2 regions of the Mycobacterium holstebronense genome follow, and region 2 is predicted to be linked to the other one. Evidence: predicted binding sites of a transcription regulator. Region 2 holds the regulator's gene; the other holds the start of a gene.
The links. Region 2 encodes LexA, which represses DNA repair genes until DNA is damaged. Its sites were predicted from a motif close to CGAACANNTGTTCG; they were not measured.
Positions count from the first base shown of each region.

Region 1: the regulator LexA is predicted to act here: its motif matches at 5,129-5,142, upstream of cofD (2-phospho-L-lactate transferase).

Region 1 covers NZ_OY726398.1:3,339,649-3,355,019, forward strand. The annotation lists gene manA (mannose-6-phosphate isomerase, class I) at 1-1,061, opposite strand, end outside; gene RCP37_RS15720 (TobH protein) at 1,070-2,206, opposite strand; gene RCP37_RS15725 (phosphomannomutase/phosphoglucomutase) at 2,203-3,609, opposite strand; gene RCP37_RS15730 (DUF3499 domain-containing protein) at 3,668-4,108, opposite strand; gene RCP37_RS15735 (metallopeptidase family protein) at 4,202-4,654, shown strand; gene RCP37_RS15740 (WhiB family transcriptional regulator) at 4,663-5,058, opposite strand; gene cofD (2-phospho-L-lactate transferase) at 5,404-6,408, shown strand; gene RCP37_RS15750 (coenzyme F420-0:L-glutamate ligase) at 6,405-7,745, shown strand; gene RCP37_RS15755 (NUDIX hydrolase) at 7,742-8,275, shown strand; gene RCP37_RS15760 (Rv1352/Rv1906c domain-containing protein) at 8,290-8,646, opposite strand; gene manB (mannose-1-phosphate guanylyltransferase ManB) at 8,736-9,809, opposite strand; gene RCP37_RS15770 (glycosyltransferase family 2 protein) at 9,806-10,693, opposite strand; gene rfbD (dTDP-4-dehydrorhamnose reductase) at 10,704-11,561, opposite strand; gene RCP37_RS15780 (LCP family protein) at 11,742-13,214, shown strand; gene RCP37_RS15785 (TIGR03089 family protein) at 13,225-13,950, shown strand; gene RCP37_RS15790 (DUF1490 family protein) at 14,086-14,367, shown strand; gene ctpC (manganese-exporting P-type ATPase CtpC) at 14,379-15,371, shown strand, end outside.
Region 2 covers NZ_OY726398.1:2,733,566-2,748,936, reverse strand. The annotation lists gene dapF (diaminopimelate epimerase) at 1-557, shown strand, start outside; gene hflX (GTPase HflX) at 554-1,975, shown strand; gene RCP37_RS12800 (DEAD/DEAH box helicase) at 2,188-3,561, shown strand; gene RCP37_RS12795 (acyl-CoA dehydrogenase family protein) at 3,643-4,803, shown strand; gene RCP37_RS12790 (LGFP repeat-containing protein) at 5,042-7,051, shown strand; gene RCP37_RS12785 (nuclear transport factor 2 family protein) at 7,052-7,504, opposite strand; gene lexA (transcriptional repressor LexA) at 7,507-8,193, opposite strand; gene RCP37_RS12775 (LysM peptidoglycan-binding domain-containing protein) at 8,407-8,907, shown strand; gene nrdR (transcriptional regulator NrdR) at 9,053-9,517, shown strand; gene RCP37_RS12765 (peroxynitrite isomerase) at 9,553-10,038, shown strand; gene RCP37_RS12760 (proteasome assembly chaperone family protein) at 10,045-11,022, opposite strand; gene sthA (Si-specific NAD(P)(+) transhydrogenase) at 11,198-12,613, opposite strand; gene RCP37_RS12750 (DUF4192 domain-containing protein) at 12,754-13,809, shown strand; gene RCP37_RS12745 (iron-dependent transcriptional repressor DtxR) at 13,946-14,638, opposite strand; gene RCP37_RS12740 (sigma-70 family RNA polymerase sigma factor) at 14,788-15,371, opposite strand, start outside.

The sequences.
Region 1 (15,371 bases), 610 kb from region 2:
TCGTGGCCGAGGTGGGTGCCGTCGAGCGTCAGACGCGACAGCGCGAATTCCTCGGCGGGTGTCTGGTAGACCACCTCGAGTCCCTCGATATAGGTGGCCGGCCGCAGCGCCTCCTCAGTGGTGGGGGTGAAATCCAGCACCCGCAACAACTCGGGGACGTCAACGTGCTTGGGGGTCAGTCCCCCACGCAGCACGTTGTCGGAGTTGGCCATCACCTCCAGGCCTACGCCATGTAGGTAGGTGTGGAGGTTCCCGGCCGATACGAAGATGGCCTCCCCCGGCGCCAGGCTGATCCGGTTGAGCAGCAGCGAAGCCAGGACACCGGCATCCCCGGGATACCGCTCCCCCAGTTCGAGCACCGTCTTGGCCTCGGCAGAGAACTCGCCGGCCTCAGAACTGAGGTACTGGATGGCCCCTTCCAGCACGGCGGGCACCAACACGTCCAGATCGGGTTGGGGCGCGGTGATCCACGTGGTGAACAGCGCTCGCAGTCCGTCGGCGTCGGACTGCACATCGGACTGACCGTTGCCGGCCTCGCCGCCGAGCAGGTCGATGAACGGGTCCAGGTCGGATACCGCCAGCGCCCTCAGCAGCTCGATGGTGCGCGCCACCGGCCGGAAGCCGGCCAGCGCTTCGAAGGGCTGCAGCGCCACCAGCAGTTCGGGTTTGTGACTGGTGTCGCGGTAGTTGCGGATCGGCGAGGACACCGGGACCCCGAGCCGCTCCTCGCGCTCGTAGCCCTCGATCGCCTGCATTGCGCTGGGGTGGGCCTGCAGCGACAGCGGCTCGTCGGCGGCCAGCACCTTGACCAAAAACGGCAGCCGGTCACCGAAGCGTGCCTGAGCCACCGGGCCCAGTTGGCCCTCCGGGTCGTGGGTCAGAACGTTGAGCAACGACACCTCGCCGGTGTCGGTCTCCAGGCAGGCCGGATCCCCCGGATGTGCGCCCAGCCAAAGCTCGGCCTCCGGATGCGCCGCCGGAACGGGTCGACCGGTGAACTCGGCGATAGCGGTCCTCGAGCCCCAGGCGTAGGTCCGTATCGCACCACGTAGTTGTTCCACTGTTCCCGTCAACCCCGCAAAAGTCTCACGTAGGCGGCGGCCATCTCCAACCGCACGGCCAACACCGCAAGCTGCTGTTCGGCCCGGGCCGGTCCGCTCGGCGACGGTCCCCCCACCGGCACAGCCGGGCTCGCGGTTTCCTCCGAGGCACCCGGCGTCACCGGCACATCCCCGGCTGCGATCAGCTCGACATCGGGTAGGCCGTTGATGCGGGCCGCCACCACCGTGCGTTCGGCGGCCAGCGTCAGGGCCAGCACCCGCAGCCGGTCGGCGGCCGGGCCGTCGATCTGGTCGTCGTGAAAGATGTCGGCGACGTCGCGGCCATCGGCGGATCGCGCCCGCAGCACGCTCACCGCGTCGGCCAGCCCGGTCGCTGCCACTGTGGTCCGACCGATCCGCAGCATCGCCGCGCTGCCGTGCCGCGCCAGCGCCAGGGTCGCCGCGCAGTCACCGGCCAACGCGACGTCGCGGCCCACGATGCGGTCCGCCAGCATCTTCGCCGGGTTGGTGAACAGCTCACGCGCGGCACTGTTGCGCAGCGCCTCGGCGTCGAGCTCGTCGGCCAGCGCCCCCAAGTCGATCTGCGCGGCCGCGCCCTCCAGGGCGTCCATGATGGCCAGCCCGGCGGCCAGGTAGCGCGGCAGGCCGAACTCCGCCGAGACGGCGATTCGCGGTTCCAGCACGGTGACGCGGCCGGCGGTGGCGTCACGCAGGGGCCCCTCGTAGGGTGCGACCACCACGACCCGCGCGCCGCGACGTACCCCGGCCGCGGCCGCGGCGACCAGCGCCGGGTCGCCCGGGTCGTCGCCCGCGACGATCAGGACGTCCAGCGATCCGATCCAGGACGGGACCTCTGCCGCGAGCACCAGCGGTGCGCGCGCCGAGTCGCCGCGGGTGGCGGCCAACAGGCTGCCGGCCGTGGCCGCGGTGCCGCGGGTGGACAGCCAGATGATCGTCCGCGGCGGGTAGTCAGGGCTCTCGCTGCGCACGGCATCCAAGGCGCCCTCATCGACCGTCGCGGCGGTAGCGCGGACCTGCGCGCCGGCCATCGATGCGGCCCACAGTGCGCCGTCGCGGTCAGCCGCCAGCAGGGCCTCGGTGTCATCGAGGTCGACGGTGGAGAAGGAGCCGGAGAACGCGGTCACGGACGCGACTTCTCCGCGGCGCCGACGGTCTCGATCTGCGCGGCAATCCGGGCCACCACCGCGTCCACCGCGGCGGCGTCGGGCGCCTCGACGTTGAGCCGCAGCAGCGGCTCGGTGTTGGAGCTGCGCAGGTTGAACCAGCTGCCCGAACCCAGGTCGACGGTCACGCCGTCGAGGTGGTCCACGGACGCCACCTGGTCACCGAACGACCCGACCACCGCATCCACGCAGGCCTGCGCATCGGCGACAGTGAAGTTGATCTCGCCGGACGCCGCGTAGCGCTGATAGTCGGCGGTGAGCTCCGAGAGCGGCCGCTGCTGTTCACCGAGCGCGGCCAGTACGTGCAGCGCTGCCAGCATGCCCGAGTCGGCACCCCAGAAGTCCCGGAAGTAGTAGTGCGCCGAGTGCTCCCCGCCGAAGATGGCCCCGGTCTCTGCCATCAGTCCCTTGATGAAGGAGTGCCCGACCCGCGACCGCAGCGGCGTGCCACCGCGCTCGGTCACCAGTTCCGGCACGGCATGCGAGGTGATCAGGTTGTGGATCACCGTCGCACCGGGCTCGCGGTCCAACTCGCGGGCCGCCACCAGGCCGGTCACCGCCGACGGCGACACCGGCTCGCCACGCTCGTCGACCACGAAGCATCGGTCGGCGTCGCCGTCGAAGGCCAGGCCAATATCGGCGCCGTGCTCACGGACGAATGCCTGCAGATCCACGAGGTTCGCCGGATCCAGCGGGTTGGCCTCGTGGTTGGGGAAGTTGCCGTCCAGCTCGAAATACAGCGGCAGCAGCGTGATCGCGCCGACCGATCCGAACACTGCCGGTGCGGTGTGGCCCGCCATCCCGTTGCCAGCGTCGACCGCCACGCGCAGCGGACGCAGACCGGAGATGTCGACCAAAGAGTGCAGGAATGCCGCATAGTCGGCCAGCACATCGCGGTCGGTGATGGTGCCGCGCGATCCCTGGCCGTCGCCGACCGGGTCGACGCCGGCGATCAGCTCATCGCGGATCCGGCCCAGGCCGGTGTCGGCGCCCACCGGTTTGGCACCGGCCCGGCAGAGCTTGATGCCGTTGTAGGCGGCCGGGTTGTGGCTGGCGGTGAACATCGCACCCGGACAGTCCAGCGCCCCCGAGGCGAAATAGAGCTGGTCGGTCGACGCCAGCCCGATCCGGACCACATCCAGGCCGCGGGCAACCACGCCCTCGACGAACGCCGCAGACAGCAGTGGCGAACTGTCCCGCATGTCGTGGCCGATCACCACCTGCCGGGCGCCTTCCTCGGCCATCAGCCGGGCAAACGAGGACCCGACCTCGGTGACGAGGGTTTCATCGATTTCCGAACCGACCAGGCCGCGTACGTCGTACGCCTTGATCACACGGTGGACAGCCGCAGCGGGCCGAGACATGGACAGGGCTCCTGACGCAGTGGACTCTTGACGCTCAAGCCTAGCCCGGAACCCGCGATCAGTCCGAAGGGTCTGGCAACACACGCAGGTGGCCACGGCGTCGACCATTGGTCTTGCCGGGCGGACCGGGCGGTGCCAGCACACCACCACCGGTTCCGGCGGTGGGCGCTCCGCGGGTCGGGGAGTCGACCGGATTGGCCTGGGGGTACCACCCGTTGGCCGGGGCCGCCCGCCCGGATTCGCGCTCGCGAACCGCCTCGGCAAGCGCGATCAGGTCGTCCTCTTCGGGCGAAACCCAAGGGCCGGGGTGGCGGACCAGTTCCCAACCGCGCGGCGCGGTGATCCGGCCCGCATGGTTGAAGCAGAGGTCCCAGGAATGCGGCTCAGCGGCCGTCGCCAGCGGGCCGACCACGGCGGTGGAGTCCGAGTAGACGAACGTCAGCGTCGCCACCGCATAGTGCGGACACCCTGGCCGGCAGCAACGACGGGGAACGTTCACGCCCGTGAGGCTATCGTGGCCGCTCGCCCCCGCATCGCCGGACACGCGCAAGGCGCCGGCACCCTATGCACAACCGTTACCATCTTCTGCGTGATCGCCACGCGTCGCCGCTGGCGCGGCCGCGAAACCCGCGGGCCGCTGTTGCCGCCTACCGTGCCGGGCTGGCGCACCCGCGCCGAACGGTTCGACATGGCCGTGCTGGAGGCCTACGAGCCCATCGAACAGCGGTGGAAGCAACGGTTGACGGCGCTCGACGTCGCGGTCGATGAGATCCCGCGGATCGCCGCCAAGGATCCCGACAGTGTGCAGTGGCCCCCAGAGGTGGTCGCGGATGGGCCAATTCCACTGGCCCGGTTGATTCCGGCCGGGGTGGATGTTCGGGGAAATCCGACGCGTGCCCGAATCTTGCTGTTCCGCAAGCCGATCGAGCAACGCGCAAACGACAGCACAGAACTCGGTGATTTATTGCACGAGATTCTGGTGGCTCAAGTCGCCACCTACTTGGATGTCGAGCCGAACGTCATCGACCCGACGATCGACGACTAGTCCCTAACTCAGATGATGCCGCGCTTGAGGCGGCGGCGCTCACGCTCGGAAAGCCCACCCCAGATACCGAAGCGCTCGTCGTGAGCCAAGGCGTATTCCAGGCACTCGCTGCGAACCGAGCAACGCTGGCAGATCTTCTTGGCCTCCCGAGTCGAGCCGCCCTTCTCCGGGAAGAACGCCTCGGGGTCGGTCTGCGAGCACAGGGCGCGGTCCTGCCACTGCTCATTGGTGGCTGTCGCGGGGTCGAACGGGTCGAACTCGTCGTAGTCCTCGGGCTCGGGAACCAGACTCAGATGCGGTCGACTGGGCATCACCTCCAGCCCGCTCGGCCCAGCCATTTCAGCCATTTCGGCACCGGCGTGCGGTGCTCCCCCCATCACGCCCCAAAGGTGCTCATAGGACATGCTCCGCCTCCTCACCTGTAGCGCGATCCTGATATGTCGGCCGAATCGAAAGATGCTGACCGTCCCGATTCGAACATGTGATCGAATCTCGGTCTGCGACACCGAAATCGGCTGGCCAACCGGGAAATGACACTAGTGTGATTAGACACGGGTTGATCAGCCCGGTCAAGCTGATTGGCCAAATTCCTTACCATCCCGTGATCGATTTCCAACGTGTCCGAGACCGGCGAGTCCGTGTCATCTACCCCACACCCGCCCGCGGCGTGTCTTACCGCGCCCCCGATACAGCGACGACGGCGGTCCGCCACGCCAGCGGTAGCGGCGCCAAAGGTACTGTCGTGCGCTGTGAAGGTCACCGTTCTCGTCGGGGGGGTCGGCGGCGCCCGGTTCCTGCTCGGCGTCCAGAAACTACTGGGTCTGGGCCAATTCGCCGAATCCCCAGCTGACAACGGGGCCGACCCGCACGAGCTGACCGCGGTCGTCAACGTCGGCGACGATGCCTGGATGCACGGGGTGCGCATCTGCCCCGATCTGGACACTTGCATGTACACCCTGGGCGGTGGCGTGGATGACGAGCGCGGCTGGGGTCACCGCGACGAGACCTGGCACGCCATGGAGGAGTTGGCCCGCTACGGGATGCAGCCGGACTGGTTCGGCCTCGGCGACCGCGACCTGGCCACCCACCTGGTTCGCACCCAGTCGCTGCGCGCCGGTTATCCGCTGACCGAGGTGACTTCGGCGTTGTGCGAGCGCTGGCAGCCGGGCGCACGGCTGTTGCCGGTCACCAACGACAGCTGCGAAACCCACGTCGTCATCACCGATCCGGCCGACGACACCCAGCGCGCGATCCACTTCCAGGAGTGGTGGGTGCGCTACCGCGCCCAAGTTCCCACCCACGGGTTCGGCTTCGTGGGCGCAGAGAAGGCCACTGCCACACCCGAAGTCGTCGACGCCATCACCGGCGCCGACATTGTGCTGCTGGCCCCCTCCAATCCGGTGGTCAGCATCGGTGCCATCCTGGCCGTTCCGGGTGTCCGCGCGGCGCTGCGTTCCACTGCGGCACCGGTCGTCGGCTACTCCCCGATCATCGCTGGAAAGCCGTTGCGCGGCATGGCCGATGTCTGCCTGAGCGTGATCGGCCTGGATTCCACCTCCCGGGCCGTCGGCGAGCACTACGGCGCCCGCAGCGGGACCGGGATCTTGGACTACTGGTTGGTGCACGAGGGCGAGTCCCCCGACGGCTCCGACATCGCCGGCGTGACCGTTCGCGCCGCCCCGCTGCTGATGACCGATCCGGCGGCCACCGCCGAAATGGTCCGCACCGGACTGGATCTCGCGGGGGTGCGATGACCGAGCACGGCAGCGCCGCCAAGGTCGAGATCCTGCCGGTGACCGGCTTAGGCGAATTTCGGCCCGGCGACGATCTCGCGGCCGCGCTGGCCCAAGCCGCACCGTGGCTGGCCGACGGGGACGTCCTGGTCGTCACCAGCAAGGTGGTGTCCAAGTGCGAGGGCCGCATCGTGCCGGCGCCACACGACCCCGAGGCACGTGATGCGTTGCGCCGCCAACTGGTCGAGGCCGAGGCGGTACGCGTACTGGCCCGCAAGGGCCGCACCTGGATCACTGAGAATCGCCTCGGACTGGTGCAGGCCGCCGCCGGTGTGGACGGCTCGAACGTGGGCTCCGACGAACTCGCGCTGTTGCCTGTCGATCCCGACGGCAGCGCCGCCGCGTTGCGCGCCGGACTGGCCGAGCGTCTGGGCGTCAGCGTGGCTGTGCTGATCACCGACACCATGGGCCGCGCCTGGCGCAACGGCCAGATCGACGTCGCGATCGGCGCGTCGGGCCTGTCTGTGCTCAACAGCTACGCCGGGTCCGTCGACCGGCATGGCAACGAATTGGTGGTCACCGAAGTCGCCGTCGCTGACGAACTCGCCGCGGCGGCCGACCTGGTCAAGGGCAAGCTCACCGATGTTCCGGTGGCGGTGGTCCGTGGTGTTGCCAGCCCCGACGACGGTTCCACCGCAGCCGCATTGGTGCGTTCCGGATCCGAGGACCTGTTCTGGCTGGGGACCGCCGAGGCCATCGAGGTAGGGCGCGGGCAGGCTCAACTGCTGCGCCGCTCCGTGCGCAGCTTCGCCGGGGAACCCGTTCCGGCGCAACTGATCACCGACGCTATGGCCGAGGCCCTGACTGCCCCGGCGCCGCATCACACCCGCCCGGTCCGGTTCGTGTGGCTGCAGACCCAGAGCGTGCGTACTCGGTTGCTCGATGTCATGGCGCAGCAGTGGCGATCCGATCTGACCGGCGACGGTAAAACCCCAGAGTCCATTGAGGCTCGAGTCTCGCGTGGCCAGATCCTGTATGACGCACCCGAAGTCGTTATCCCGATCATGGTGCCCGATGGCGCCCACCACTACCCCGATGCCGTCCGCACCGCCGCCGAGCACACCATGTTCACGGTCGCCGTCGGTGCCGCCGTCCAGGGCCTGTTGGTGGCACTGGCGGTACGTGGCGTGGGCAGCTGCTGGATCGGTTCGACCATCTTCACCCCCGAGTTGGTCCGCACTGAACTGGATCTGCCGCCCGACTGGGAACCCTTGGGCGCCATCGCGATCGGCTACCCCACCGACCCGCCCGAGCCCCGCGCACCGGCCGACGTCGGCGATCTGCTGGTACGGCGATGAGTCTGCACGACTCCGCCGTCGCGGCGCTGAGCGCTTGGGACGCACCCGATTCCGCGCAGGACTCGCTGCGGCATGCGGTGCTTGCGTTTCTGGCTGCCCGCTCCGACGCGTGCCGGCGCGAATGCGTTCCCGGCCACATCACCGCATCCACCCTGGTGCTCGACCACACCGGTGAACACGCGCTGCTCACGCTGCACCCGCGGGTGGGCCGCTGGCTGCAGCTCGGTGGGCACTGCGAGGACACCGACCCCGACATCGCCGCCGCCGCCCTGCGCGAGGCCACCGAGGAGTCCGGCATCACCGGCCTGCGACTGGATCCGGCGCTGGCAGCTGTACACGTGCATCCGGTGACCTGCTCGCTGGGCGTGCCGACCCGGCACCTGGATCTGCAGTTCGTGGCGCATGCGTCCGCGAATGCACAGATCGGTATCAGTGACGAGTCGCTTGCGCTGCGCTGGTGGCCGGTGAACGGCCTACCTCCGGACGCCGACGACGCGCTGCGGCACCTGGTGGCGCGGGCCGTCAGATAACCCTGCCCGCGGGCTCACTGGGAGTCGGTGACCCGTGTCCAGGGCTGGCAATTCTGCGACTCGAAGGCCTTGACCGTGACGGGAATGCTCGCGTACATCGGACCAATAGACGTATTCGTTTGGACCACATGGTCCTTGGCCGCATCCGGTGTGCTGTAGGTGAACCACGAACACATCGACTCTTGCGTCGGCACGTTGTTGATCCACACGCCGAAGGCCGAACCCGACCCGCCGGTGTGATACAGGCCAGGCGCGATATCGGTGCCGACCGCAAAGACGCCGTTGCCGGGAATCGGGTCAAGCGGATCCGCGGCAGCCGGCGGCGCCATGGCCACTGCTGCCAGGCACGCGACGAAGACCTTGATGAACATGGCTACGACTATCCACCGTTGACACTGCGTGTACGGCGGAAAAGTGCGAGAAAGGTGCGCCCTGAGCGCAGAGTCAGCGGAAAACCGGCTCAGACGTCCGACGAGTAGCGGATTCCGCAGTCGGGGATCGACACCCCGGGCCACACCCGGGCCCCGCGCAGCAGCTCGCAGCGGGCACCGATGTCGGCGCCGTCGCCGATCACCCCGTCACGGATCAGCGCGCGCGGCCCGATCCGGGCGCCGAACCCGATGATCGAGCGTTCGATCACACTGCCGGCCTCGACTTTCACCCCGTCGAAGATCACCGCGCCATCGAGGCGGGCGCCCGGGCCGATCTCGGCGCCGCGGCCCACCACGGTTCCGCCGATCAGCACCGCCCCCGGCGCCACCGAGGCACCGTCGTGCACCAGCGCCTCGCCACGCCGGCCGCCCAGCGCCGGTGACGGCGCGATGCCGCGCACCAGGTCCGCCGACCCGCGCACGAAGTCCTCCGGGGTGCCCATGTCGCGCCAGTAGCTGGTGTCGACGTATCCGCAGACCTTCACACCGTCTGCCAGCAGCGCCGGAAACACCGAGCGCTCCACCGACACCGGGCGTCCGCGCGGGATGCGGTCGATGACGTCGCGGGACAGCACGTAGCAACCGGCATTGATCTGGTCGGTCGGCGGGTCCTCGGTCTTCTCCAGGAACGCGGTGACCCGTCCGTCGTCGGTGGGCACGCAGCCGAAGGCACGAGGGTCACCGACGCGGACCAGGTGCAGGGTCGCGTCGGCGCCCTGCTCGCGGTGGTACGCGTGCAGCTCGGTCAGATCAGCACCGGACAGCACGTCACCGTTGAACACCATCGCGGTGTCATGGCGCAGCTTGGGTGCGACGTTGGCGATACCGCCGCCGGTGCCCAGCGGCTCCTCCTCGGTCACGTAGTCGATCTGCAGGCCCAGCGCGGCGCCGTCGCCGAACTCCTCGGCGAACACCTCCGGCTTATACGACGTGCTGAGGATGACGTGCTCGATGCCGGCGGCGGCGATCCGCGACAGCAGGTGAGTCAGGAAGGGCAGACCCGCGGTCGGCAGCATCGGCTTGGGCGCCGACAGGGTCAGCGGCCGCAGCCGGGTCCCCTTGCCGCCGACGAGGACCACCGCGTCGACTTGGCTCAGTGTCACGGGTGTCCCTTCGTCAATGTGCGGCGGGCGTTGCGCACCGCCAAGTGTGAGCGCACCGCCAGCGCGCCCCGCATGCTCCAGCGCAGCGGGGCCCGCCACCAGCCGGTGTGCCGGTCGGCGAGGTAGGTATAGGTGCTGCGGTGGTGCGCGGCCAGGTTGCGCGCGGGGTCCTTGCCGGTGGCGTGGCCCTTCTGGTGCAACACCTCGGACGACGGCACATAAACGTTGAGCCATCCGGCCTTGGCCAGCCGGTCCCCCAGGTCGACGTCCTCCATATAGAGGAAGTAGCGCTCGTCGAAGCCGCCGATCGCGTCGAACGCGGCCCGGCGCACCAGCAGGCACGCGCCCGAGAGCCACCCGACCGCCCGCTCGCTGGGCTCCAGCCGTTCCTGCCGGTAAGCGCGGGTCCAGGGATTGTTGGGCCACACCGGGCCGACCACGGCGTGCATGCCGCCGCGGATCAGGCTGGGCAGGTGGCGCGCCGAGGGATACACCGAGCCGTCCGGCTCCCGGATCAGCGGACCCAGCGTCGCCGCCTGAGGCCAGCGGGCGGCCGCGTCCAGCAGGGCTTCGATACTGCCCGGACCCCACTGCACGTCGGGGTTGGCCACGATGAGAAATTCGCTGCGCTCGCCGCCCTCGGCGTCCAGCAGCGCCACCCCGGCATTGACCGCTCCGCCGTAGCCCAGGTTGGACCCGGTGTGCAGCAACTGGACGTTGGGATAGCGCTCCGCGGCTTCCTCCGGCGATCCGTCGGTGGATCCGTTGTCGGCCATCACCACCCGCACCGGACGATCGGTCGCCAGCGACAGCGATGCCAGGAAGCGGTCCAGATGCCACCCCGGCGAATAGGTCACCGTCACCACCGGTAGCGCCTCACTCACGGCGTAGAGGTTATCTGGCCAAGGCGGCGGACAGTGCATCGCTCCACCGGCGCAGCGGTGCCAGGCCTGCGCGCGCCGACTCGGCGCCCGACAACGCCGAGTAGCCGGGCCGGGCCGCCGGGCGCGGATGCGCGGCACTGCTGACCGGCCGGACCCGGTCCGGATCGGCGCCGACGGCGGCGAACACCGCGCGGGCCTGTTCGTACCGGCTGGCTGCCCCGGCATTGGCGGCATGCAACACCCGGGCCCTCGGCGGTGCGGCGGCCAATGCCAGCAGCGCATCGACAAGATCGCCGACATAGGTCGGGGAACCGATCTGATCGTCGACCACCTCCACCTCCCCATCGCCCGCGGCCCGTTTCCGCATCACCGCGGCGAAGTCGGAGCCGCCGGCGGCGCCGGTGTAGACCCACGCGGTGCGCACCACCAGAGCATCTGGAGAGGCCGCCAGCACCGCGTTCTCGCCGGCCAGTTTGGTGGCGCCGTAGACGGACAGCGGCCGGGTGGCATCACCCGGTTCGTACGGGCGCGGCGGGGCGCCGCCGAAGTCGCCGTCGAAGACGTAGTCGGTGGAGATGTGGATCAGCCGGGCTCCGGCCCGCGCGCAGGCGGCCGCCAGGTGGCCCGGCCCGGCGGCGTTGACGGCATGGGCACGCTCGGCGTCGGTCTCGGCGGCGTCGACTTGGGTGTAGGCCGCACAGTTGATCAGCACGTCCCCGGCCCGCAAGTCGACGGCGTCGACCGCGGCGGCATCAGTGATGTCGCACTGCGCTGAGGTCAGGGCCAGCACGTCATGGCCTGCCTCGGCGGCGCGGGACGCCAGAAAAGTGCCGACTTGGCCGCCGGCGCCGGTGATCACGATCCGCATGAGCTCGAGCTTATGCGGCGGCTCCAGCTTCACCCCTCCTCCGTCGAGGCTCGCTAAACCGCCAAGCCAATGCGGCGGCTCCAGCTTCACCTCTCCTCCGTCGAGGCTCGCTAAACCGCCGGTCTGCCACGCCGCGCTCGGCTACCGGCGATACAGCAGTTACGCAAGTAATCTGAAGTGATGCCTGCGCAACGTGTGGTTCGTGTGATTGCCACGGTGGCAGCCTTCGCCATCGTCCTGGGCACCGGAGTGGCCTGGAGCCAAGTCCGGTCGTTCGAGGACGGCATATTCCACGTCTCCTCGCTGGCGCTGGGCAATGGCGGATCCGATGGCGCGGTCGACATTCTGCTGGTCGGGATGGACAGCCGCACCGACGCTCACGGCAATCCGCTGACGCCGGAAGAGCTGACCGCACTGCGCGTCGGCGACGACGAGGCCACCAACACCGACACGATCATCCTGGTCCGGATCCCCAACAACGGGAAGTCGGCCACCGCGATCTCGATCCCCCGCGACTCCTACGTGGCGGCACCCGGACTGGACAAGACCAAGATCAATGGCGTGTACGGGGCCACCCGGCTGGAGACCGCCGACGCGCTCGTCGAATCCGGGATGGACCCGATCCAGGCGCAGGCGCGCGGTACCGAGGCGGGCCGCGAGGCCCTGATCAAGACGGTGGCCGATCTGACCGGCGTCACGGTCGACCACTACGCCGAAATCGGACTGCTCGGGTTCGCGCTGATCACCGATGCCCTCGGCGGCGTGGACGTCTGCCTCAAGGAGCCGGTGTACGAGGAGCTCTCCGGCGCGGACTTCCCGGCCGGCTGGCAGCGACTCGGCGGCGCCCAGGCCCTGAGCTTCGTGCGGCAGCGCCACGAACTCCCGCATGGCGACCTGGACCGGGTCCGGCGCCAGCAGACGGTGATGGCGTCGCTGGCCCACCAGGTCATCTCCGGCAAGACCCTGTCCAGCCCCGGCACCCTGTCGCGGCTGCAGGCCGCGGTACAGCGGTCGGTGGTGCTCTCGGCCGGCTGGGACGTGATCGACTTCGTCACCAAGGCCCAAGACCTGGCCGCGGGCAAGGTGGCCTTCGCCACCATCCCGGTGCTCGAGGAAGCCGGCTGGAGCGACGACGGTATGCAGAGCGTGGTGCGCGTTGACCCCGGTCAGGTGGCCGACTGGGTGGCCGGACTGCTGCACGATCAGGACGAGGGCAAGACCGAGCTGCTGGCCTACAACCCGGGAGAGACCACCGCCAGCGTGCTCAACGACACCGACATCAACGGCCTGGCCGCCGCGGTCTCCGGGGTGCTCAACGCCAAGGGATTCGGCACCGGATCGGTCGGCAACAACGAGACCGGGCACGTGCCCACCAGTCAGGTGCAGGCCGCCTCGGCCGACGATCCCGGCGCACACGCGGTGGCCCGGGACCTGGGCGGATTGCCGGTGGTGTCCAACGAGTCGGTCCCGACCGGCTCGGTGCGCGTCGTGCTGGCAGGCGACTACACCGGGCCCGGATCGGGCATGGGCTCCGGCGGCAGCAGCGCGCAGGCGGCCGGCATCTCCAGCTACGACGACGACGAGGCGCCCCAAATCCCCGTTGCGTCACCGATTCTGACCGCGGGTTCCAACGACCCGCAGTGCGTGAACTAACGTCGCTGAGGTGATCAACCTCAGCTCGGCGATCCTTGATCCGATCATGCGCGCCGACCCGGTGGGGCCACGGATCACCTACTACGACGACGCCTCCGCCGAGCGCATCGAACTGTCCGCGGCGACGCTGGCGAACTGGGCGGCCAAGACCGGCAACCTGCTGCGCGACGAGCTCGGTGCCGGCGCGGGCAGTCGCATCGCGGTGTTGTTGCCCGCGCACTGGCAGACGGCGGCGGTGCTGTTCGGCGCCTGGTGGATCGGGGCCGAGGTGCTGCTGAACGCGCCGGACAGCGATGCCGACGTCGCATTGTGCACCGCCGAGCGGCTCGACGAGGCCGACGCGGCGGTGGCCGAAACCGGCGGCGAAGTGGTGGTGCTGTCCCTGGACCCGTTCGGCAGGCAGGCGCCCGACCTGCCGGTGGGCGTCACCGACTATGCGACCGCGGTGCGGGTGCACGGCGACCAGATCGTCGCCGAACGCGCCCCCGGCCCAGCCCTGGCCGGATCGTCGGCCGACGACGTGCTGGCGGCGTGCGAAAAGTGCGCGGCAGCGGTGGGGCTGACATCGTCGGATCGGGTGTGGTCGACCAAGGGCTGGGACAGCCCGACCGAGCTGATCGAGAACATGCTGACGGTGTTCGCCGTGGGCGCGTCCCTTGTGCAGGTCGCCAACTCCGACCCCGACCTGCAGGAGCGCCGCCGGGCCAGCGAGAAGGTCACCCGAAACCTGGATTGACGCGATTTCGGCGTGATTGTTCCCGCTCAGCGGGCGCAACCGCGCCGAAATCGCCATACGGCGATACATGCATAAATGCTTATATGCTGATACCCTTACCCGCAAGAACCCGCCGTACGAAAGAGGAGATGACCCATGGCAGTGCAGGGATTGCTGGTGAAAGCGGCGTCGACGGTGTTCACCGGGCTGGTCGGCGTGAGCGCCTATGAGGTGGCCCGCCGGGCACTGGCGAAGGCTCCGCTGCACGAGGCGGCGGTGACGGCCACCGAGTGGAGTCTGCGCGGAACCCGGCGAGCCGAAGAGGTCGCCGAGTCGGCACGATTGAAGGTGGCCGACGTGGTTGCCGAGGCTCGCGAGCGGATCGGCGAGGAGGCCACCCCGCCGGCGGCGGCCGTCGAGCACGACCACGACCACTGACCGCCATGAGCATGCCCACCGACGAGTTGACGGTCATCTCCGATGCCGCCGGCCGGATGCGGGTGCAGGTCTCCTGGGTCCGTGGCGATTCACGGCGTGCGGTGGCCGCCGAAGAGGCCGCCGGCCGCGTCAACGGTGTACGCACGGTGCACGCCTATCCGCGGACCGGTTCGGTCGTGGTCTGGTACTCCCCCAAACGCAGTGACAGCGCGGAGATCCTCACGGCGATCGCGTCTGCGGCCACCGTCGCCGCCGAGCTGATCCCCGCCCGCACGCCTCGCTCGGCCGACGTCAGCAACACCGACGTGCTGCGCATGGTGATCGGCGGCGCGGCGCTGGCACTGCTGGGGATGCGCCGCTACGTCTTCGCCCGGCCGCCGCTGCTGGGACCCAGCGGCCAGCTCGTCGCGACCGGTGCCACCGTCTTCATGGGTTATCCCTTCCTGCGGGGCGCGCTGCGCTCGATCCGGTCCGGCAAGGCCGGCACCGACGCACTGGTGACCGCCGCGACCGTGGCCAGCCTGGTACTTCGGGAGAACGTGGTCGCGCTGACCGTGCTGTGGCTGCTCAACATCGGTGAGTACCTGCAGGATCTGACGCTGCGCCGCACCCGCCGTGCCATCTCGGATCTGTTGCGCGGCAACCAGGACACCGCGTGGGTCCGGTTGCCCGACGGCATTGAAGTGCAGGTGCCCATCGACACGGTGCAGATCGGCGATGAGGTGATCATCCACGACCACGTGGCGATCCCGGTCGACGGCGAGGTCATCGACGGCGAAGCAATCGTGGACCAATCGGCCATCACCGGCGAGACCCTGCCGGTCAGCGTGATCGCCGGGGCGCGAGTGCATGCCGGTTCGGTGGTGGTGCGCGGACGAGTGGTGGTCCGGGCCACCGCGGTGGGAAACCAGACCGTGATCGGCCGCATCATCAGCCGCGTCGAGGAGGCGCAGCACGACCGCGCACCGATCCAGACCGTCGGCGAGAACTTCTCGCGGCGCTTC
Region 2 (15,371 bases):
AGTTCGTCGTCGGCTCACTGGCCGGGCCGCGCCCGGTGATCGTGCACCACGCCGACGACGTGCACGCCGAGGTCACCGTCGACATGGGCAAGCCGAACCTGCTCGGGAGCTCCGGACCGGCATTCGAGGCTCTGGTCGGGGGGCGGCGCTTCGCGGGCCTGGGCGTCGACGTCGGCAACCCGCACCTGGCCTGTGTGGATCCGGGATTGTCCGAGGCCGATCTGGCCGCCCTTGATGTCGGTGCGCCGGTGACGTTCGACACCGCCCAGTTCCCGAACGGGGTGAACGTGGAGATTCTGACCGCTCCGCGTGCCGGCGCGGTGGCGATGCGGGTGCATGAGCGCGGTGTGGGCGAGACCCGCTCGTGCGGCACCGGCACGGTGGCCGCCGTCGTGGCGGCCCTGGCGCACACCGGAGCCTCGACCGGAACGCTGCGGGTCGACATCCCCGGCGGACAGGTCAGCGTCACCGTCACCGAGGCCGGCAGCTACTTGCGCGGCCCGTCGGAACTGGTGGCCCGTGGCGAGATCGCGCCCCGGTGGTGGGCGGCCCAGTGAGCTATCCCGACTCGAGGCCGCAGCCCAGCACCGGTGAGCTGAACCTCGACGATCGCGCAGCACTGCGCCGCGTTGCCGGGCTCTCCACCGAACTTGCCGATATCTCCGAGGTTGAATACCGCCAACTGCGCCTGGAACGGGTGGTGCTGGTCGGGGTGTGGACCGAGGGCACCGCCGCCGAGGCCGACGCCAGCATGGTGGAACTGGCGGCGCTGGCCGAAACCGCCGGCTCGGAAGTGCTCGAGGGTCTGATCCAGCGGCGTGACCGGCCCGACCCGTCCACCTACATCGGTTCGGGCAAGGCCCAAGAGTTGCGGGAGATGGTGCTGGCCACCGGCGCCGACACCGTCATCTGCGATGGCGAGTTGTCCCCGGCGCAGTTGAACGCGCTGGAAAAAGCGGTCAAGGTCAAGGTGATTGACCGCACCGCACTGATCCTCGACATCTTCGCCCAGCACGCCACCAGCGCCGAAGGCAAGGCGCAGGTGGCGCTCGCGCAGATGCAGTACATGCTGCCGCGGCTGCGCGGCTGGGGTGAGTCGATGTCACGGCAGGCCGGCGGGCGGGCCGGCGGCGCCGGCGGCGGGGTGGGAACCCGTGGTCCCGGTGAGACCAAGATCGAGACCGACCGGCGGCGGATCCGGGAGCGGATGTCCAAGCTGCGCCGCGAGATCAAGGCGATGAAGCAGGTGCGCGATACCCAGCGCAGTCGCCGTCGGCACAGTGACGTCCCTTCGGTGGCCATCGTCGGTTACACCAACGCCGGAAAGTCCAGCCTGCTCAATGCACTGACCGGTGCCGGAGTGCTGGTTCAGGATGCGCTGTTCGCCACCCTGGAACCGACTACGCGCCGTGGGCAATTCGACGATGACCGCCCCTTTGTGTTGACCGACACAGTCGGGTTCGTGCGGCACCTGCCCACCCAGTTGGTGGAGGCGTTCCGTTCCACGCTGGAGGAAGTCGCCGACGCCGACCTGCTGGTGCATGTGGTCGATGGCTCTGACCCGGCGCCCCTGGCGCAGATCACCGCGGTCCGTGAGGTGATCTCCGACGTTATCGCCGAGCATGATTCCGGACCGACTGGTCAGCGTGCTCCGGAACTGTTGGTGGTCAACAAGATTGACGCTGCCGGGGATCTGGCTTTGGCCCAGCTGCGACGTGCCTTGCCCGATGCGGTGTTCGTCTCAGCGCACACCGGAGAGGGGATTGACGCGCTACGCCAACGGATGGCGCAGCTGGTGGCCCCGGTCGACACCGCAGTCGATGTCGTCATCCCTTACGGTCGTGGTGATTTGGTGGCCAGGGTGCATGACGAAGGCCGAGTGCAGCTGGCCGAGCACGGCGAGGGCGGCACCCGAATCCGTGCGCGGGTTCCCGCGGCATTGGCAGCCAATCTGCGGGAATTCGCCGCATTTTAGGCATTGCCGCACTGGTGCTATAGGCTGGTGCTCACGCGTCGTGGAACGCTTACTCACCGCCGTCCGGCCCCTGATGCCGATTCAGCTGGCGTGTGAAGCTCTTCTCGCGGCGATCGCTATTGCCAACAGGCAATCTCGCCAACTCTGTGTTGCAGACAGATCGGTCCGCCTTGACGGCCGCTGTGGCACAGCCGATGCCGGAAAGGCATGTCATGACCACCAATTCATTCGCCGAACTCGGCGTGCCCGCTGAACTTGTCAGTGTGCTCGCCGATCGCGGTATTGCTGCTCCCTTCCCCATTCAGGTGGCGACCCTGCCGGACAGTCTGGCCGGCCGTGATGTGCTGGGCCGCGGCAAGACCGGCAGTGGCAAGACGCTGGCGTTCTCGCTGCCGCTGGTAGCTCGGCTGGCTGGCGAGAAGCGCCGCCCCGCCCGGCCGACTGGCCTGGTGCTGGCGCCAACCCGGGAGCTGGCCACCCAGATCGCCGCGACGCTGGAACCGTTGGCGGTCGCCAGTGGGCTGAAGGTCACCACCATCTTCGGCGGCGTCTCGCAGAACCGTCAGGTGGCCGCGCTCAACGCAGGCGCCGACATCGTGGTGGCCTGCCCGGGCCGGCTCGAGGATCTGATGAAGCAGCGGCTGATCACGCTGGACGCGGTACGCGTCAGCGTGCTGGACGAAGCCGACCACATGGCCGATCTCGGCTTCCTTCCCGGAGTCACCCGCATTCTGACCGCGACCGCCGAAACCGGTCAGCGACTGCTGTTTTCGGCGACGCTGGACAACGGGGTCGACAAGCTGGTTCGGCGTTTCCTGCGGAACCCGGTGTCGCACTCCGTCGATGAGCTCGACGCGCCTCCTCCGGCGATGACCCATCACGTGTTCCACGTGTCCGGCCTGCAGGACAAGAAGGACCTGGTGCAGCTGCTGGCGTCGGGCACCGGGCGTCGAATCTTGTTCTTGCGGACCAAGCATCAGGCCCGGAAACTGGCTCGCCAGCTCACCGAGTCCGGTGTGCCGTCGGTTGACCTGCACGGCAACCTGTCGCAACCGGCTCGCGAGCGCAATCTCGCGGCGTTCGCCGATGGGGACGTTCGGGTTCTTGTGGCCACCGACATCGCCGCCCGCGGCGTGCACGTCGACGAGGTCGAATTGGTGGTCCACGTGGACCCGCCCGCCGAGCACAAGGCGTACCTGCACCGTTCCGGGCGTACGGCGCGGGCCGGCAGCGCCGGAGACGTCGTCACCGTCGTCCTGCCCGAGCAACGCAGAGAGACCCAGGTGCTGCTGCGTCGCGCGGGAATCAGCGTTGCTCCGCAACAGGTGGCAGCCGATTCCGCTTCGGTGCTCGAGTTGGTGGGGGAGGTGGCGCCGTTGCGGGCGCCCGCCCCGGTGGCCCCGAAGGCCGCCCCGCCGGCACGCGCCAAGTCGTCGCCGGGCCAGACTTCACCGGGCCAGTCCGGCCGCCCGCGGCGCCGTCGTGGCGGCAGCGGCGGCGCCGCACAGCCGGCTGCGCAGGCCGACGGCCGGCGCCGGCAGCGGGGTGGTGCCGCATCGCGTCGACAGGGTGGGGTAGCGCGCTAGCGTCGAGACCCACCACCGCGTCGCCCAACCATCCGGTTGGTCTATTCTCGTCGGAAAGATCAGTCGACCGGAGGTCAGGCAATGAGTGCCGCAATCAAGTACCAGCGAACCCTGTTCGAGGCCGAACACGAGCTGTTCCGGGAGTCGTTCCGCGCCTTCCTGGACCGCCACGCCGCGCCTTACCAGGAGGAGTGGGAGAAGGCCAAGATCGTCGACCGCTCCGTGTGGCTCGAGGCCGGCAAACAGGGTTTCTTGGGCATGGCAGTGCCCGAGGAGTACGGCGGCGGCGGCAACCCGGACTTCCGTTACAACACCATCATCACCGAGGAAGTCACTGCGGGCCGCTTCAGCGGGTTGGGTTTCAGCCTGCACAACGACGTCTGCGCGCCGTATCTGCTGGAACTGTGCAACGAGGAGCAGAAACAGCGCTGGCTGCCGAAGTTCTGCACCGGTGAGCTGATCACCGCGATCGCCATGACCGAGCCGGGCACCGGCAGTGACCTGCAGGGCATCAAGACCCGCGCGGTCCGCCAGGGTGACCACTACGTGCTCAACGGCTCCAAGACGTTCATCACCAACGGCATCCACTCCGACTTGGTGATCGTCGTCGCCCAGACCGACCCCGAGAAGGGTGCGCAGGGCTTCTCGCTGCTGGTCGTGGAGCGCGGGATGGAGGGCTTCGAGCGAGGCCGGCACCTGGACAAGATCGGTTTGGACGCCCAGGACACCGCCGAGCTCTCGTTCACCGACGTGCACGTACCGGTGGAGAACCTGCTCGGCGAGGAGGGCAAGGGCTTCATCTACCTGATGCAGAACCTGCCGCAGGAGCGGATCTCGATCGCGATCATGGCCGCCGGGGCGATGGAGGCGGTGCTGGAGCAGACGATCCAGTACACCAAGGAGCGCAAGGCGTTCGGCAAGCCGATCGGCAGTTTCCAGAACAGCCGGTTCCTGCTGGCCGAGCTGGCCACCGAGGCCACCGTGGTGCGGATGATGGTCGACGAGTTCGTGAAGCTGCACCTGGACAAGAAGCTGACCGTCGAGCAGGCCGCGATGGCCAAGTGGTACTCCACCGAGAAGCAGGTGCACCTGATCGACCGCTGCCTGCAGCTGCACGGTGGATACGGCTACATGCGCGAATACCCGGTCGCGCGGGCTTATCTGGATGCCCGCGTTCAGACCATTTACGGCGGCACGACCGAGATCATGAAAGAGATCATCGGCCGCAGCCTCGGCGTCTAGCCGAGGCTAGCGGGAACGATTTGGCGCCCCCATCGGGCGCTGCAAGGGGCGCTACCTGCATGTTTGGTAGCGCCCCTCGTTCCGTTCGGGGCAGCGGCTTTTGCATCATTTCAGCATCGGCTGGGTATCTGTTTCCGCAATATCGATGACTTGGCTTCGAAACTCGGGCCGATTGCGGGAAAGTCTATGCCGGAAACATTTGCGTCGATAACGTCGATAAAGATGCCTGGGAGGGCTGGTGACTAGTCGGAAAGATCGGTTCGGCACGACGGCGGTGCGCATGGCGCTCGGCCTGGCGGCGACGGTCACCGTGCTCTTGTCGGTGCAGACCGCTGCGGCGACGCCAGACAGCGATGCCCACGACGCCATAACGGCGGCATGGCAGGCGGCTGGCGGCGACGGGTCGCCGCTGGGTGCCCCCAAGGGCGACGTGCACCCAGCCGGTGTCGGATTCGCCCAGGACTTCGCCGGTGGCACCGTCTTCTTCACCCCGGAGACCGGCGCCAAGGCGCTCTACGGCGCGATCCTGGATAAGTACGAGGCACTGGGCGGTGCGGCCGACAACGGCCTCGGCTTCCCCAGCAGCGATGAGGTGCCCGGGCTGGTCCCCGACAGCCGGGTCGCCATCCTGTCCGGCGCCGACAACCCGGTGATCTTCTGGACGCCCGAGCACGGCGCTCACGTGGTGCGTGGACCGATCAACGCCGGCTGGGACAAGCTGGGCAGCTCCACCGGAGCGCTCGGGGTCCCGGTCGAGGACGAGAGCTACGACGGCGCTGTCGTCACCCAGAAGTTCAGCGCCGGGACGCTGTCCTTTGACAGTGCGACCAGGACGTTCACCACGGTCCCGCCGGAGCTGGCGGCGCAGCTGGCCGATGTGCAGGCCCAGGTCGACGCGACCGCGGCCATCGATCAGGTCTGGCGTAGCGCCGGCGGCCCCGCCGGCGCTCTGGGAGCCAAACAGGGCGATCAGTACATCGTCGGCGACAACGGCGGTGTGGGGCAGGATTTCGCCCACGGCAAGGTCTATTTCAGTCCGGTCACCGGAGCCAACGCGGTCGAAGGCGACGTGCTGGCCAAGTACGAGTCGCTGGGCGGCCCCGCCGGCAGCGACCTCGGCTTCCCGATCACCGGCACGGCCGACGGAGCGATCGCGGGCAGCAAGTTCAATTCGTTTGCCGCCGACGACGAGCCGGTGATCTTCTTCAGCCCCGATAACGGCGCCTTCGTGGTGCGCGGTGCGATGAAGTCGGCCTGGGACAAGCTTGACGGAGCGTCCGGAAAGCTGGGCGCCCCGGTGGGCGACCAGACCGTCGAAGGTGACGTGGTGTCCCAGAAGTTCACCGGCGGATCGATCGCTTGGAATCAGGCGAACAACACGTACAGCAGCGAACCGGCAGAGCTGGCGCAAGCGCTGTCGGGCTTGCAGATTCCCGGGACGAACCTGCCCGACGGCAGCAAGTCGACATCGACTGGCGCAGCCAAGGAGACGCACTGGAACTGGATGTGGGTGCTGATCCCGGTTGTGGTGCTGGCAGTGCTGGGCGCCCTCGCCGGGGCTGCCATGTGGTGGCAGCGGCGTCGGCCGGCCGCTGTTCTGCCAGGATCGCCGGTTGCAGTGCCAGCCCCGGTCGCCGATGACTACGACGACGATGACGAGCAGTGGGCCCACCAAGAACGGCACGAAGACCACCGCGAAGACCACCGCGAGCACGAGGGCACCGTCCGGCTGCCGAGTCGCTACGGCGCCTCCGCATCGCCGTACGCGTCTGAGCCTGAACTTCCCGTCTCGTCGATCCCGGACGCGCCGTGGCTGCACTACGGCGAGCACGAGAGCGAGGCGGAGGTCGACGACGATGACGACACCGACACCGCCCCCACCCGGGTGGTGACCGAAGAAGAGTTCGGCACCGGTCGGCATGCCGTGGGGCACGGCGGTTCCGGGGCGGACCCACGCGGGTTCGGCGCTGTCGCAGAATCCCGCAGGTTCGGCGGTGGCACGGACACCCGCACCTTCGGCGGTGGCGGCGAACCGCGCAACTTCGGCATCGACGAATCGGTGCACCCGGTGATGCATCTGCCGCTGGACGACCCATATCAGCAGCCGAACGGCTACCCGATCAAGGCGAATATCGGTTCGGGGCTCTACTACACCCCGCAGAACGCTCTGTATGACGACACCCTCGCCGAGATCTGGTTCGCCACTGAGGATGCGGCGCGGCTCAACGGCTTCACCAGGGCTGGCTGATCACCGCAGCGGCAGCGGCAGGTCGCGTTCGCGCTGCGGGCGGGGGCCGAAGAGTCGCCGCTGCGCCGCGGTAATCGGGATGTCGTTGATGCTGGACTCGCGGCGACTCATCCGGCCGTCGGCGACGAACTCCCAGAGCTCGTTGCCGTAGCTGCGCCACCACTGGCCGTCCACGTCGCAGCATTCGTACTGATAGCGCACCGCGATTCGGTTGTCCTGGTAGCACCACAGCTCCTTGCGCAGCGCGTAGTCGCGTTCGGCGGCCCACTTGCGCCGCAGAAATGCTTCGATCTCCGCGCGCCCGGTGAGGAATTCGTCCCGGTTGCGCCACACCGAATCCTCGGTGTAGGCCAGCGCCACACGTGCTGGATCCCGTGTGTTCCAGGCGTCCTCGGCGGCCTGCACCTTGTGTCGCGCCGACTCCGCATCGAACGGTGGGCATGGCGCGAACATGATCAGATCTTGCGGATGACGGTCACGACCTTGCCCAGCACCACCGCGTCGTTGCCTGGGATGGGATCGAAAATGGGGTTGTGCGGCATCAGCCAGACCTGACCGCCGGTGCGTTTGAACGTCTTGACGGTCGCCTCGCCATCGATCATGGCGGCCACGATGTCGCCGTTGTCGGCGACGTTCTGCTGGCGCACCACAACCCAGTCGCCGTCGCAGATCGCGGCGTCCACCATCGATTCGCCGACCACCTTGAGCAAGAACAGCTCACCTTCGCCGACCAATTCGCGGGGGAGCGGGAAGACATCCTCGACGGCTTCTTCGGCCAGGATCGGCCCGCCGGCCGCGATCCGGCCCAGAACCGGAATGAAAGCGGGCTCGGGCAGCGCATCCGAACCGGCGAACTCGGTGCGTTGCGCGGCCTCGGCGGCGCCGGTCATGTCGTCCTGGCCACGGACGTCGACCGCGCGGGGACGGTTGGGGTCGCGGCGCAAATAACCCTTGCGCTCGAGCGTGCGCAGCTGGTGAGCAACCGAAGAGGTCGAGGTCAGTCCGACGGCGTCGCCAATCTCGCGGATGCTCGGCGGGTAACCCCGCTCGTTCACCGAAGCGCGGATGACGTTCAGGATCGTGCGCTGCCGGGCGGTCAGCGCTGAGTCCGGACTCGCCGGGTTACTGCTGCTGTCACTCATGGGGGCGAATCTAGTCGCATAGCCGCGATTAATCAAACATGTGTTCGAGGTGTGTCGCGCGGGCGTTCGAAAGCGTCGGCAACTTGTCGGACCCCTTCGCTAATGTTTTCGACAACGATTCGATCACATGTTCGGACATCGAACATACAATCGATTAGTATTCGAACAGTCGAGCGAACAGGGTCGCCGACGCCGAGTGAGGGAGAACCGCACATGATGCTCATCGACACGATCGCCCCGACGTTCGAGCCGGCCCGCGACGAGCGTGCCCAGCTGCATCGCGGTCCCCGGACCTCGGGTCGCGCCTACCCGATCCGCACCCAGCCGGCACGGCTGGTTCGGCCGCGCCCGGGCGGCGCCCCGCTACGGCACCGCGGTTCCGGGGTGCTGATGTCCCGTGCGCCGCACCGGCCGCAGCCGGTCAAGGCCATCACCCCGGCGACCACCGTCGTGCTGGCCCTGGTCGCCGCCGGGATCACTGTGTGGCTCGGGCTGATCGCCCAGTTCGGCGCGGCAGCAGCCGGCAACGCCTCCGCGGTGCCCGACCAGCTTGGCGTGGTGCGCGTCCAGAGCGGGGAGAGCTTGACGCACCTGGCGGCCCGCGTCGCGCCGGACGCGCCGGCCGGACAGGTCATCGAGCGCATCCGCGAGCTCAACGGACTGGAATCGGTCGCCTTGGACGCCGGCCAGATGCTGATCGCTCCACTGGGCTGAGGTCGCCGTGTCGCTTCGGTCGCCGCTTGCGGCCACTGCGCAGCGCCGCCGGCAACCCGCGCAGGTACGCTCGCAGTTGTCCCAATGGCCCGCGGTGCCCCAGCTGTCTGAGGGTGCGGGTTCCCGGCACGGCGAAGGAGCGGCAATGCACTGCCCGTTTTGTCGCCATCCAGACTCCCGGGTGGTGGATTCCCGCGAAGCCGATGAAGGCCAGGCCATTCGGCGTCGTCGGTCCTGTCCGGAATGCGGTCGCCGTTTCTCCACGGTGGAAACCGCAGTGCTAGCCGTGGTTAAGCGCAGTGGCGTCACCGAGCCGTTCAGCCGGGAGAAGGTCATGCGCGGCGTACGCCGGGCCTGCCAGGGCCGCCAGGTCGACGACGATGCGCTGAATCTGCTGGCTCAGCAGGTGGAAGACGCTGTGCGAGCGGCAGGTTCGCCGGAGATTCCCAGCCACGAGGTGGGGTTGGCGATCTTGGGTCCGCTGCGCGAACTCGACGAAGTGGCCTATCTGCGATTCGCCTCGGTGTACCGGTCTTTTTCCTCGGCCGCCGACTTCGAGCGGGAGATCGAGGCCCTGCGCGAACACCGCGAGATGCCCAGCACGAGTTGAGCGCTGCGGGCGCCACCGCGCACTACGCTGGCGGCATGGCACCCGAGTTGCATCCGAACCTTGTGGAGCTGGCCCCGCTGTTGGGCACCTGGTCTGGCCGGGGTTCCGGGGTGTATCCCACGATCGCGTCATTCGACTACCTCGAAGAGGTGGTGTTCTCACACGTCGGCAAGCCGTTCCTGGTTTACGGCCAGAAGACCAAGTCGCCCGGCGAGGGCCTGCCCCTGCATGCCGAGACTGGCTACTTGCGGGTGCCGCAACCCGGTCAGATCGAATGGGTGCTGGCGCACCCCAGCGGTATCACCGAAATCGAGGTAGGCAGCTACACGGTCACCGCCAACGGCGTGGACCTACAGATGTCCGCGCCGACGATCGGGCTGGCGCCGACGGCCAAAGAAGTGAGCGTCCTGAGCCGCCACTATCGCCTCGACGGCGATGAGTTGTCCTACACGCTGGACATGGGCGCAGTCGGTCAGCCTGCGCAGAACCATCTCACCGCCACGCTTCGTCGAAACGGGTAACCCGGCTCAGTCGTCGCCGTCGAGGTTCTTCTTCGCCTCCTGTGCCAGGAAGCGCTCGAACTCGGCACCGAGTTCGTCGGCGCTGGGCAGCTCCTCGTCGCGGGACAGCAGCGAGCGATTCTCCTGGGCGGTGACGAATGCGTCGTACTGGCGTTCCAGGGCCGTCACCACTTGGGCCACTTCGGCGCTCGCTTCGACCTGCTGGTCGATCTTGGACCGGATCTCGGCCGCGGATTCGCGGAGGTCGCTGAGCGGCAGCTCCAGCGCGCCGGTCTGGGCGGCCTGCTTGAGCAGCGCCTCGGCGGCCTCGGGGTAGTCGGTCTGGGCCACGTAATGCGGCACGTGCACCGTGAAGCCGACGACCTCATGGCCGTGCTGTGCCATCCGGTACTCCAGCAGGTTGGACGCGCTGCCGGGAACCTGAACCTCGGTGATCCACGGGGTGAATTCGCTGATCAGGTCGCGGTTGTTGGAATGTGCGGTCAGCGTCACCGGCCGGGTGTGGGGGACGGCCATCGGGATGGTGCCCAAGCCGATGGTCCGGCGCACCCCGAGCTGTTCGGCCAACAGCCGCACCGCGGTGATGAACCGCTCCCACTTCAGGTCGGGCTCCATGCCCGCCAACAGCAGGAACGGCGTGCCCGCACTGTCCCGCAGCGCGTGCAGGCTGAGCTCGGGTTCGGTGTAGTGGGTGAAGTGGTCGGCCTTGAACGTCATCAGCGGTCGCCGCGAGCGATAGTCGAGCAGGTCATCGATCGCGAATGACGCCACCAACTCACTGTCTAGGTTGCTCTTGAGGTGCTTGGCGGCAAGGCGGATCGCGTGGCCGGCGTCGGAGAAGCCCTCCAGGGCGTGGATCAGGACCGGTCCCTCACCGTCCGCCGACATCAGCTGTGGCGCCGGCACCTCCAACTCGTACATGCCGCTCTGCTCGACCTGATAGTGCCGGTCCCGATCGGGACCGTTGTCCAGGTAGTCGGCCATCGCCTTCGCCTCCTCGTTGTGCAGATCGCAATGGATCGCACCGTCCATTTTCCCCCACCGGGGGCCGCACGCCGAAAACGGTGCGCGTATGTGGTCCACAACGTACGGGGGCGCCGTCAGAATTCCGCGGCGCCGTGGGCGTTCGCTGAGCGAGGAAAAGGCTTCCGGCGGCGCCTCAGCTGCGGAATTGCTGGAGGGCCCGCATTTTATTCATCACGTCCAATGCGGCGTTCTTGTATGCCTCAGAGAACGTCGGGTAGTTGAACACCGCATCCACCAGGTATTCCACCGTGCCGCCGCATCCCATGACGGCCTGGCCGATGTGCACCATCTCGGTCGCGTTGGTGCCGAAGATGTGCACGCCGAGCAGCGTCAGGTCGGTGGTGGAGACGAGCAGCTTGAGCATGCCGTAGGAGTCACCGGCGATCTGACCGCGGGCCAGCTCCCGATACCGGGCCACTCCGACCTCGTAGGGGATCGCGCTGCGGGTCAGTTCCAATTCGGTCGCCCCCACGTAGGAGACCTCCGGGATCGAGTAGATCCCGATCGGTTGCAGGTCGGTGATTCCATCGGTCGGCTCGCCGAACGCGTGGTAGGCAGCCAGTCGACCCTGCTCCATCGACGTCGCCGCCAGGGCGGGGAAACCGATCACATCACCGACGGCATAGATGTGCTCGACCGAGGTCTGGAACATGTTGTCGACGACGATGCGGCCCCGCTCGTCGGTGGCCAGGCCGGCTTTGGCCAAGTCGAGATGGGCGGTGTGGCCTTGGCGGCCAGCCGAGTACATCACCGTCTCGGCGGGGATCTGCTTGCCGCTTGCCAATGTGGTGACGGTGCCGCTGGAGCTGACGTCGACGGCGGTCACCTCTTCGCCGAACCGAAAGGTGACGGCCAGGTCGCGCAGGTGAAAGCGCAGGGCTTCGACGACTTCTGGGTCGCAGAACTCCAGCATCGAGTCTCGTTTCTCCACCACCGTCACCCGGGTGCCCAGCGCAGCGAACATCGATGCGTATTCGATGCCGATCACACCGGCGCCGACGACCACCATCGAGGCCGGGATGAATCGCAGGTCGAGGATCCCGTCGGAGTCCAGCACCCTTTCCTCGTCGAACGTGACGCCGGCGGGGCGGACTGGCTTGGTTCCGGTGGCGATCACGATGTAATCGCCTGTGATCGTGGTCTTCTCGGTCCCGCCATGGCCGTCGACCACGACCGTGTGCGGGTCGATGAACCGGCCGTGTCCCAGAAGCAGGTCGACGCGATTGCGCATCAACTGGTTGCGCACCACCTCGGTTTCCTTGCCGATCACATGCTGGGTGCGCGCCAACAGATCCGCGGGCGTGATCTTGTCCTTGACCCGGTAGCTGGCGCCGTAGAGGTCGCGCTGGTTCATCCCGGTCAGGTAAAGCACCGCCTCGCGCAGCGTTTTGGAGGGGATGGTGCCGGTATTCACGCAGACGCCGCCGATCATCCGGCCGCGTTCGACCACTGCGACCGACTTGCCGAGTTTGGCCGAGGCGATGGCGGCCTTCTGCCCTCCTGGACCTGAACCGATCACGATGATGTCGTACTCGCGCTTCGCATCCATGACACAGACACTTACGCCCATTCGCCCGGTCATGCATCTCGAACACCATCTGTTCACAGTTGGCGGTTCATCCCCAACCTGGTGGGCGGGCTGGGCTGCGCGAGCCCCCGATGACGGGGGTGGTCGTCAACGTTGCTGCCATGACAACCAAGCAACCGGAATTCACGCTGAATCGGCCCGGAGCCCTCATCGCTGCGCTGCCGGCCATCCTCGGCTTCGTTCCCGAGAAGTCCCTGATCCTGGTGGCGCTCGACGGGGGCGAACTGGGATCGGTGCTGCGGGTGGATCTGTCCGACACACTCGTGGACACCGTGGGCCGGCTCGCCGACGTCGCCGCGGCCGCTGCCCCGGCCGCCGCCATCGCGGTGATCGTCGACGCTGCGGGCGCGCGCTGCCCGGTCTGCAACGACCAGCACCGCCGGCTGATCGCCGCGCTGGGCGAGGAGTTGGCCGGCCACGGCATTGTGCTGCTCGGCGCGCACGTTGTGGATCAGGTGGCCCATGGTGGGCGGTGGCACTGCGCCGACGGGTGCGGTGTCGGAGGCCCGGTCGACGACCCGGAGGCGTCACCGCTGGCTGCCGCCGCGGTCCTCGAGGGCAGGCGGCTGTACGCCCGGCGAGCAGACCTGCAGGCGGCCATCACCCCCGATGACGCGGCCCGCTGCGCCGCGGTGGCCGCGGCGATCGACGACTGTGCGGCGCAGTGGACGGCGGGGGAGGGCGACACCCGGGATCGGGCCCGCCGCGACGTTGAGCAGGTGCTGGCCGCCATCGTCGCGCTGGCGGGTGGCCGGGAGCCCACCGCTGCGGAGCTGGCCAGGCTCGGATGCCCGCTCACCGATGTGCTTGTTCGGGACACCCTGTGCGCGTTGGCAATCGGCGAGCGTGCAGATGAAGCCGAGCGGCTTTGGTCGGCGTTGGCCCGGGCCTTGCCCGAGCCGTGGCGGGCCGAGGCCTTGGTCCTGCTGGCGTTCAGCGCCTACGCACGTGGCGACGGCCCGCTGGCCGGGGTGTCACTGGAAGCCGCCCTGCGGGGCAAGCCAGGGCATCGGATGGCTGGCCTGCTCGACACTGCTTTGCAGTCCGGGCTGCGGCCGGAGCGCATCCGCGGACTGGCGGACACCGGTTATCGGCTGGCCCAGCAGATCGGGGTGCAGCTGCCGCAGCGGCAGGGGTTCGGTCAGCAAGCAGGCTGAGCCCGGCGGTTCAGCGAGGTTCGACGGAGGAGAGGCGAAGCTGGGACCGCCGCATGAGCCCGGCGGTTCAGCGAGGTTCGACGGAGGAGAGGCGAAGCTGGGACCGCCGCACGAGCCCGGCTGACTCGCGGGGCGCTCAGACTTTCTGGACCTTCACGGCATGCGCCATCTCGTAGGGCAGGCTGACGTCGGTGTGGCCGGGAATCACGATGGTCACGCCGTCGTCGCCATCGGCCTGCACGGTCACCCTGGCGTTGGGCACCACACCGGCCTCCTTGAGCCGGGTGATCAGGTCGATGTCGCCCTGGACATGCTCGGTGAGCTGACGCACCACCACTGCCACCGGGGAACCGGCAGGCAGCTCGGTCAGCCGCACCAGATCGGAGTCCCAACCGGCGGAGTCCGAGCCGAAGCCGAGGTCCGGCAGGCCGGGGATGGGGTTGCCGAACGGAGACGTGGTCGGGTTGTCGAGCACCTGAACCAGGCGCCGCTCGACGTCCTCGCTCATCACGTGTTCCCAGCGACAAGCCTCGGCATGCACCTCTTCCAGCGGCAGCCCAATGATGTCGACGAGCAGGCGCTCAGCAAGCCGGTGCTTGCGCATCACCGAGACGGCCAGGGTGCGGCCTTTCTCGGTCAGTTCGAGGTGACGGTCGCCGGCCACTTTGAGCAAGCCGTCGCGCTCCATCCGGGACACCGTCTGGCTGACGGTCGGACCACTTTGCTCCAGTCGCTCGGCTATCCGCGCACGCAGCGGGGTGACACCCTCTTCCTCAAGGTCGTAGATCGTCCTGAGGTACATCTCGGTGGTATCAACCAGGTCATTCATTCGGCACCTTCCGTCGCAGCCGAGTCTACTTCGGCAGCCAAGGAGACGGTTAGCGAGCGACGTCCGGTGCTTCGGCGACAACCACGTCCGGCGGGCCACCGAGATCGGCGGCCCGCCGGAGCGGGGGACAGGCGGCCCGAGGGCCGGCGTCAGCTGGCGTACGAGCGCAGTCGGTCGGCGCGTTCTCCGTGGCGCAGCTTGGCCATCACCTCGCGCTCGATCTGGCGGACCCGCTCGCGAGACAGACCGAACAACTTGCCGATCTGGTCCAGCGTGCGAGGCTGGCCGTCGTCGAGGCCGAACCGCAGCCGAATCACCTGGTGCTCGCGCTCGTCGAGGGTGGCCAGCACGCTACGGATGTCGGTGTGCAGCAGCTCCGAGATCACCGCGTTCTCCGCCGACATCGCCTCGGAGTCCTCGATGAAGTCGCCCAGCGGGGCCTCCTCGTCGGAGCCGACCGGCATGTCGAGGCTGACCGGGTCGCGGCTGTGCTCGAGCAGGTCGTTGATCTTCTCCGCCGGAATGCCGGATTCGGCGGCGAGTTCCTCGTCGGTGGCCTCGCGGCCCAGCTGCTGGTGCATCTCACGCTTGATCCGGGCCAGCTTGTTCACCTGTTCCACCAGGTGGACTGGCAGCCGGATGGTGCGGCTCTGATCTGCCATCCCGCGGGTGATGGCCTGGCGGATCCACCAGGTCGCATAGGTGGAGAACTTGAAACCCTTTGCGTAGTCGA